One region of the Roseateles sp. FW305-36 genome, then DNA from elsewhere that is predicted to be linked to it. Evidence: predicted binding sites of a transcription regulator. Region 1 holds the regulator's gene; the other holds the start of a gene.
What was found. The regulator FNR, encoded in region 1, switches genes on or off when oxygen is low (the NO sensors DNR and NnrR bind a similar motif). The targets are predictions, from matches to a motif close to TTGATNNNNATCAA.
Positions count from the first base shown of each region.

Region 2: AC3WOE_RS28075 (type IV pili methyl-accepting chemotaxis transducer N-terminal domain-containing protein) is a predicted target of FNR. The motif match lies at 1,939-1,952, and genes of this name have one in related genera.

Region 1 is NZ_JBYSZK010000001.1:232,683-236,077, reverse strand. Features, by position in the region: gene hemN (oxygen-independent coproporphyrinogen III oxidase) at 1-1,187, opposite strand, end outside; gene fnr (fumarate/nitrate reduction transcriptional regulator Fnr) at 1,294-2,034, shown strand; gene AC3WOE_RS01110 (BON domain-containing protein) at 2,253-2,600, opposite strand; gene AC3WOE_RS01105 (sigma 54-interacting transcriptional regulator) at 2,842-3,395, opposite strand, start outside.
Region 2 is NZ_JBYSZK010000021.1:87,202-90,596, reverse strand. Features, by position in the region: gene AC3WOE_RS28095 (NnrS family protein) at 1-553, shown strand, start outside; gene AC3WOE_RS28090 (SirB2 family protein) at 556-960, shown strand; gene AC3WOE_RS28085 (hypothetical protein) at 1,027-1,668, shown strand; gene AC3WOE_RS28080 (DUF3079 domain-containing protein) at 1,672-1,878, opposite strand; gene AC3WOE_RS28075 (type IV pili methyl-accepting chemotaxis transducer N-terminal domain-containing protein) at 1,988-3,395, shown strand, end outside.

The sequences.
Region 1 (3,395 bases):
GCGATCGATTCGAACTCCAGCCGGCCCTGGCACATCAGGGCCATGATGACGGCGCGGCGCAGCAGGTCATCGCGGGTCAGGGCCAGGCCGCGCTGGATGGGCAGCTGGTGCTGGCGCAGCGCGTCGTCGTACTCGATCAGCGTCTTGGCGTTCTGCGCATAGGTGGGGCCGACGCGGCTGATGGCCGACACGCCGAGGCCGATCAGATCGCAGTCGGGCTGGGTCGAATAGCCCTGGAAATTCCGGTGCAACAGGCCCTGGCGCTTGGCGACGGCCAGCGGATCGTCGGGCAGTGCGAAATGGTCCATGCCGATGTACGCATAGCCCTCGCCGAGCAGGGAGCTGATGGCGCCCGACAGCATGGTCAGCTTGTCGCCGGCCGCCGGCAGCAGCTCTGCGGCGATGCGGCGCTGCGGCTTGAAGCGCTGCGGCAGATGGGCATAGGCATACATCGCGATGCGGTCGGGCCGCAGCTCGGCCACCTGGGCGATGGTCTGGGCGAAGGACTCCGGCGTCTGCAGCGGCAGGCCGTAGATCAGGTCGACGCTGATGGAGGCGAAGCCGAGCTCACGCGCCGCGCTCATCAGCGCCGCCACCGACTCGCGAGACTGCACGCGATGGACGGCCTTCTGCACGTCGGCGTTGAAGTCCTGCACGCCGAAGGACAGGCGGTTGAAGCCCAGCTGGCGCAGGTGCGCCAAGCGCCCGGCGTCCACCGTGCGCGGGTCGACCTCGATGGACAGCTCCGCGCCCGGCAGCAGCCGGAAATGGCGGCGCAGCGAGGCCATCAGCGCGCCGAGTTCGGCGTCCGACAGAAAGGTCGGCGAGCCGCCGCCCAGGTGCAGCTGCGACACCGGCGCATGCCCGCCCAGGGCCGCGACGACCAGGTCCATCTCCACGTCGAGCGAATCCAGATAGGGCTGGGAGCGCTCGTGGTGCTTGGTGATGATCTTGTTGCAAGCGCAGTAGTAGCAGAGCTGCTCGCAAAAAGGGATGTGCACATACACCGACAGCGGCTGGGCTGCGCCGCGCTGGGCCAGGGCCTGCAGGTGCTGTGGCGTCTGGTGGGCCTCGACGAAGCGGTCGGCGGTCGGGTAGGAGGTGTAGCGTGGCCCCGCCACGTCATGGCGCCGGATGTTGGCGTCGAGCAGTTCGGGGTCCAGCGTTGGGTGGGTCACGGCGTCCATGCAGCCACTGTGCAGTCGCCCCGGGGCCGCGGCCTTGATCCACGTCAAGCGTGCAGCGCAGGGCAGCGCCAAGAATGACGGCAATTGATCCAACCCAAAGACAGCCATGCAGACGCCACTGAAGGACCCCACTGCCATCGAGCCTCTGAAGGTCGCCTGCGCCAGCTGCAATCTGCGTGAGCTCTGCCTGCCCGTCGGCCTCAAGCCCCAGGACCTGGAGCGCCTGGACGGCCTCGTCGCACGGCGCCGCAGCGTGCCGCGCGGCGAGCCGCTGTTCCGCAACGGGGAGCGCTTCGAAGCGCTGTACGCGGTGCGCACCGGCTTCTTCAAGACCTGCGTCGGCAGCGAGGACGGCCGCGACCAGGTGACCGGTTTCCAGATGGCCGGCGAACTGCTCGGCCTGGACGGCATCAGCAGCGACCACCACCACTGTGACGCGATCGCGCTGGAGGACTCGTCGGTGTGCGTCATTCCCTACGCCCAGCTGGAGGACCTGTCGCGCGAATTCAGCGTGCTGCAGCACCAGTTCCACAAGATCATGAGCCGCGAGATCGTGCGCGACCATGGCGTCATGCTGCTGCTCGGCAATATGCGCGCCGAGGAGAGGCTGGCGGCCTTCCTGCTCAACCTGACGCAGCGCCTGCGGGCCCGCGGGTTCTCGGCCTCCAGCCTGGTGCTGCGCATGACGCGCGAAGAGATCGGCAGCTACCTCGGCCTCAAGCTCGAGACCGTCAGCCGTGCCTTCTCGCGCTTTCACGAAGACGGTCTGCTGGAGGTCAGGCAGCGCCAGCTGCGCATCCTCGATCAGGACGGCCTGCAGGCCCTGGTCAACAACAGCCAGGCCTGACGCCCCTCGCCTGGTCTTGCCTTGCTGAACGCAGGCAACCCCAGTCGGTCCCCCGAGGGGACGGCGATGCTTGCGGCCTTGAACCGCAAGCACATCGCCAGACGGGCCGGCTCGGGAACGGCCCAGCGCTCGGCCCGAAATACTGGTGCCCGGTTGGCGGGCGCAAAAAAGGCCCCGCGGGGGCGCGCGGGGCCTCGAGATCAGAGGACGAACAGCAGTCAGCCGACCTTGATCTCGTTACGCACTTCCTTCACGCCGGGCACGGCCTGCACCAGCTGAACGGCCTTCTGGGCCAGGTCGGCGGTGGGTGCAGCGCCCTTCAGGACGATCACGCCAGCACTCGTGCTGCTGACGGTCAACGGCAGGGCTTGCAGGTCCTTGTCCTTTTGCAGGGCGGCCTGGGCCTGACTGGCGATGGCGGCATCACCGGCCGGCTGTGCCTGCGCGACCTGTTCGGCCGGCGCGGTGGAGGGCGCCGGTGCCTGGTCGGCCGCGAAGCTCGCGGTCGCGGCACCCGCCATCAGGGCGGCGGTCAGCAGTCGGGCGAAGGTCGAGGTTTGTCGCATGCGGAATCTCCTGAGATGCGTGAATCGAAAGCGGCACCGGGCGGCGCCACCTCCGCCTTAGCGCAAGGCCTGTGCCAGCTTGCGGTTTCCCTTGCAGATCAAGCACTTGCCGGAGAACTCACGCATGACGAGGGTCGCGAGGCGCACGTTTTGTCGCCGGGTGGCGACGCCTCCCCTGCGGCAGCGGCCTAAGTGCTTGATCCATCTGACAACGTCCTGTCGCCAGACTGCGACGGCTGGGCTAGGGGGCGGCGTCGCCGCGAAACAGCTGCGGGTCCAGGCCATGCTTCTGCAGCAGGCGGTAGAACTCGGTGCGATTGCGGTCGGCCAGGCGGGCGGCCTCGGCCACCTGGCCCGAGGTCAGCTTCAGCAGCTGGTTCAGATAGTCGCGCTCGAAGCGCTGCTTGGCATGCTGATAGTTCAGCACTGCGGTCGGCGGCATCTGCAGGGCGCGCTGCACCTGGGCCAACGGCACCAGCGGCGCGGTGGCCAGCACGCAGACCTGCTCCACCACGTTGAAGAGCTGGCGCACATTGCCCGGCCATGGGGCCGTCACGAGCGCGTCGAGGGCGTCGGGCGCAAAGCCTCGCACTGGCTTGCGATGCCGCCCGGCCAGGGTCAGCAGGAAGTGCTGGGCCAGCAGCGCGATGTCCTCGCGCCTTTCCGCCAGCGGCGGCAGGCGCAGCTGCACGACGTTGAGCCGGTAATAGAGGTCGGGCCGGAACCCGCCCTCGGCCATGGCCAGCTCCAGGTCGCGATGGGTGGCGGACAGCACGCGAACGTCCACGGGCACGG
Region 2 (3,395 bases), on a different contig from region 1:
GCATGCGGGGGTCGAGAAGGTCGCCCTGGGCTCGGTGCTGGGCCTGTTGGTGGCGGATCTCGTCGGCCTGGAGGGCTGGGTTCTCGCGGCGCTGGCTGGCGTCGCCTGCGTGGCGCATGCCTGGCGCTGGGCGCTGTGGCGGCCGTGGAAGACCCTGCGCGTGCCGCTGGTCTGGGTGCTGCACCTGGCCTATGCCTGGGTGCCGCTGCATCTGCTCTTGCGAAGCCTGGCGGCGCTGGGTGTGGTGGCGCCGTCGCTGCCCACGCATGCGCTGACCGTCGGCGCCATCGGCGGCCTGATCATCGGCATGATGACGCGCACCGCCCGCGGCCACACCGGCCGGCCGCTGCGCGCCGACCGCTTCGAGACGGCCTGCTATGGGCTGGTGGCGCTGGCCGCCGTGCTTCGGGTGGGCCTGCCGCTGCTGCGGCCCGAGTCGACCGTGGCCGCCGTGCTGGCCTCCGCCGCGCTGTGGTCGGCCGGCTTCGCGCTCTACGCCGTGCGCTACTGGCCCGTGCTGTCCCGGCCGCGCCTGGACGGGCGACCGGGCTAGCCATGGACTACTTCACCGTCAAGCTGGTGCACCAGTCCGCCGTGGCGCTGTCCATCACCGGCTTCTTCGTGCGTGGCGCGGCCTCGCTCGCCGGCGCGCGCTGGGTCAGGGGGCGGGCAGCGCGCAGCCTGCCGCATCTGGTCGATTCGCTGCTGCTGGCCTCGGCGCTGACGCTGGCATGGATGCTGCGCCTGACGCCGACCCAGGCGCCCTGGCTGCTGGCCAAGATCCTCGGCCTGCTGCTCTACATCGGACTGGGCGTCGTCGCGCTGAAACCGGGCCGGCCGCCGGCCGTTCGGGCCACCGCCTGGCTGGCGGCCCTGGTCGTCGTGGCCTGGATCGTTTCGGTGGCCGTGACCAAGGACCCGTTCGGCTTTTTCGCCGTCATCAAGCGCGCCGCGCCTTGATCAAGCTCAAGTCCGCAAGTCCCGCTGCGCTTGAACATTCCCTATCCCCGCTGTGCTCGCTCCGCCATGAACATGCCGCAATTCTTCGATGAGGTACCCCGACTCCGGGTGCAGGACCCCTTGGCGCGGCTGCTGGGCTGCGCCGAGGACGGCGAGCTGGAATACGGCTTCCGCGATGCCGTCAGGCTGGCGGGCCATGCCTGCCCCACTGTCGCCACGGCCTACTGGCTGACCTATCTGGCGCTCGAGCACCTCTACCCGGGCAGCCTGCCGCAGCGCGGCGGTATTAAGGTCGAGTTCCGTGACGACGCCAGGTCGGGCAGCGTCGGCGTCATCGCGACGGTCGTGCAGATGCTGACGGGCGCGGCCGGCAACTCCGGTTTCAAGGGCATCGCGGGGCGCTTCGGCCGGGCCGGCCTGATCCGCAGCAAACCCGAGCTGCTCGACCTGTTGCGCTTCACGCGGCTGGACACGGGAGAGTCCGTCGATGCCGGCGTCGACATGAACCAGCTGCCCGCCGACCCGGCCCTCGAGCCCCTGCTCAAGCGTTGCGCCGACGGACGTGCCAGCAGCGCCGAGGAAATCGAGCTGGCGCGGCTCTGGCTGGAGCGTGTCCGTCATCTGCTGCTGGATTGCGCGCGCGACCCCGCCGTCTTCATGCTGCGGCCCGTCAAGCGGCACGCCGCCGCGGGTGCGCTGGCCAGCTGACCCTCAGCGCCCTGTGCCGGCGTCTTGCGCCGGCTTGCCGTCTTCAGCGTCCAGTCCCCAGTCCATCCAGTCGTCGCCGAACAGTTCCGACGGGTGGGGCGTCGCGACGCTGCCGTTGCCGCACTGCAGGGCATCCGCCGCGCAGTATTTGTCGCAGCCCCAGCAGATGCGCTCGGGATTGGCGGGCTTGATCGGAAACTTCTTGGCCATGCCCCAGCGTGCCATCGCGGCGCCCAGGGGACCTTGATGCAAGGCAAACCGGCTCAAGGTTTGAGGCGCATCAAGTCGCGCGGGACGGGCCCTGCTCAGAATCCCCGGCATGTTCATTCCCTGGAACCGCGCCCGTCTCGCCACCAAGATCGGCATCGTTGGCGCTACGCTGCTGACCATCGGCCTGACCGCCATCGGCCTGACGCTGTGGATAGGCTGGCAGCTGGAGGGCGGCGCGGCGGCGGTCAACGAGGCCGGGCGGCTGCGCATGCAGACCTGGCGCATGGCCCATCTGGCGGCCACCGGTGACCGGGGACAGCTGCAGTCGCAGGCGCGTGCCTATGAGTCGGCGCTGCGGCAGCTGCTCAGCGGCGACCCCGCGCGGCCGTTGTTCCTGCCGCGCGACGAGAGGACACAGGCCGCCTACCGCGCCGTGACCGAGGACTGGCGCACGCTGACCGCCGCGGCGACGGACGGGGTGCCCGCGCCGAGCGGCGAACAGGCCGCAGCCCTGGTGGGCCGTGTCGACCTGCTGGTCGATGCCGTCGAGGCCCGCATGGCGGCCTGGAGTTCGCTGCTGTCGGCGGTGCAGCTGGCCCTCGTCGGTCTGGCCATCGCGGCCTCGGTGGTGTTTCTCTTTGCCTCGCATCTGGTCGTGTTCGCGCCGGTGGACCGGTTGCGCCGTGGCCTGAACGCCCTCGAGCAGGGCACGCTGGGCACGCGCATTCCCGGTGACGCCCAGGACGAGTTCGGCGAGCTGGCGCGGGGCTTCAACCGCATGGCGGAGAGGCTGCAGGCCGTCTACCGCGGCATGGAGGATGAAGTGCGGGCCAAGACGGCAGACTTGCGCCAGGAGCAGCACCGCCTGGCCGCCCTCTACGAAGCCGCGGCCTTCGCGGCCGGCGCCCATTCGCAGCGCGAGCTGGCGGCCGGCTTCGGCGAGCGCGTGCGCCGGGTGGCCTGCGCCGACGCCGTCGCCGTGCGCTGGCTGGACACCAGCGAGCAGCGCCTGGTTCTGCTGGCCTCGCAGGGCCTGCCGCCGGCCATGGTGGATGCCGAGCGCTGCCTGGTGCCCGGAGCCTGCCATTGCGGCAGCCCGCCGCCGCGGGCCCGCGTCATCCCCATCGCGCTGGACGGCAAGGCTGAGTCGCATTGCTCCAAGGCCAGCTTCGTCGCCCTCGTCAACGTGGCGCTGACGGTGCAGGGCCGCACGATGGGCGAGATCGACCTGCTCTACCGCGAGACGCCCAGCCTCGCCGCGGCCGACCGCGAGCTGCTCGACAGTCTGGCCAGCCATCTCTCCAGCGCCATGGACAGCCTGCGCAATGAGGCCCTGCAGCGCGAGGCTGCCGTGGCCGACGAGCGCGGCATGCTGGCCCGCGAGCTGCACGATTCCATCGCGCAGAGCCTGGCCTTCATGAAGATCCAGCTGCAGCTGCTGAAGGACGCCCAGCAGGGCGGCCAGCCGGCCAAGGCCGCGAGGTTGCTGGAGGAGCTGGAACTGGGCTTGAAGGAAA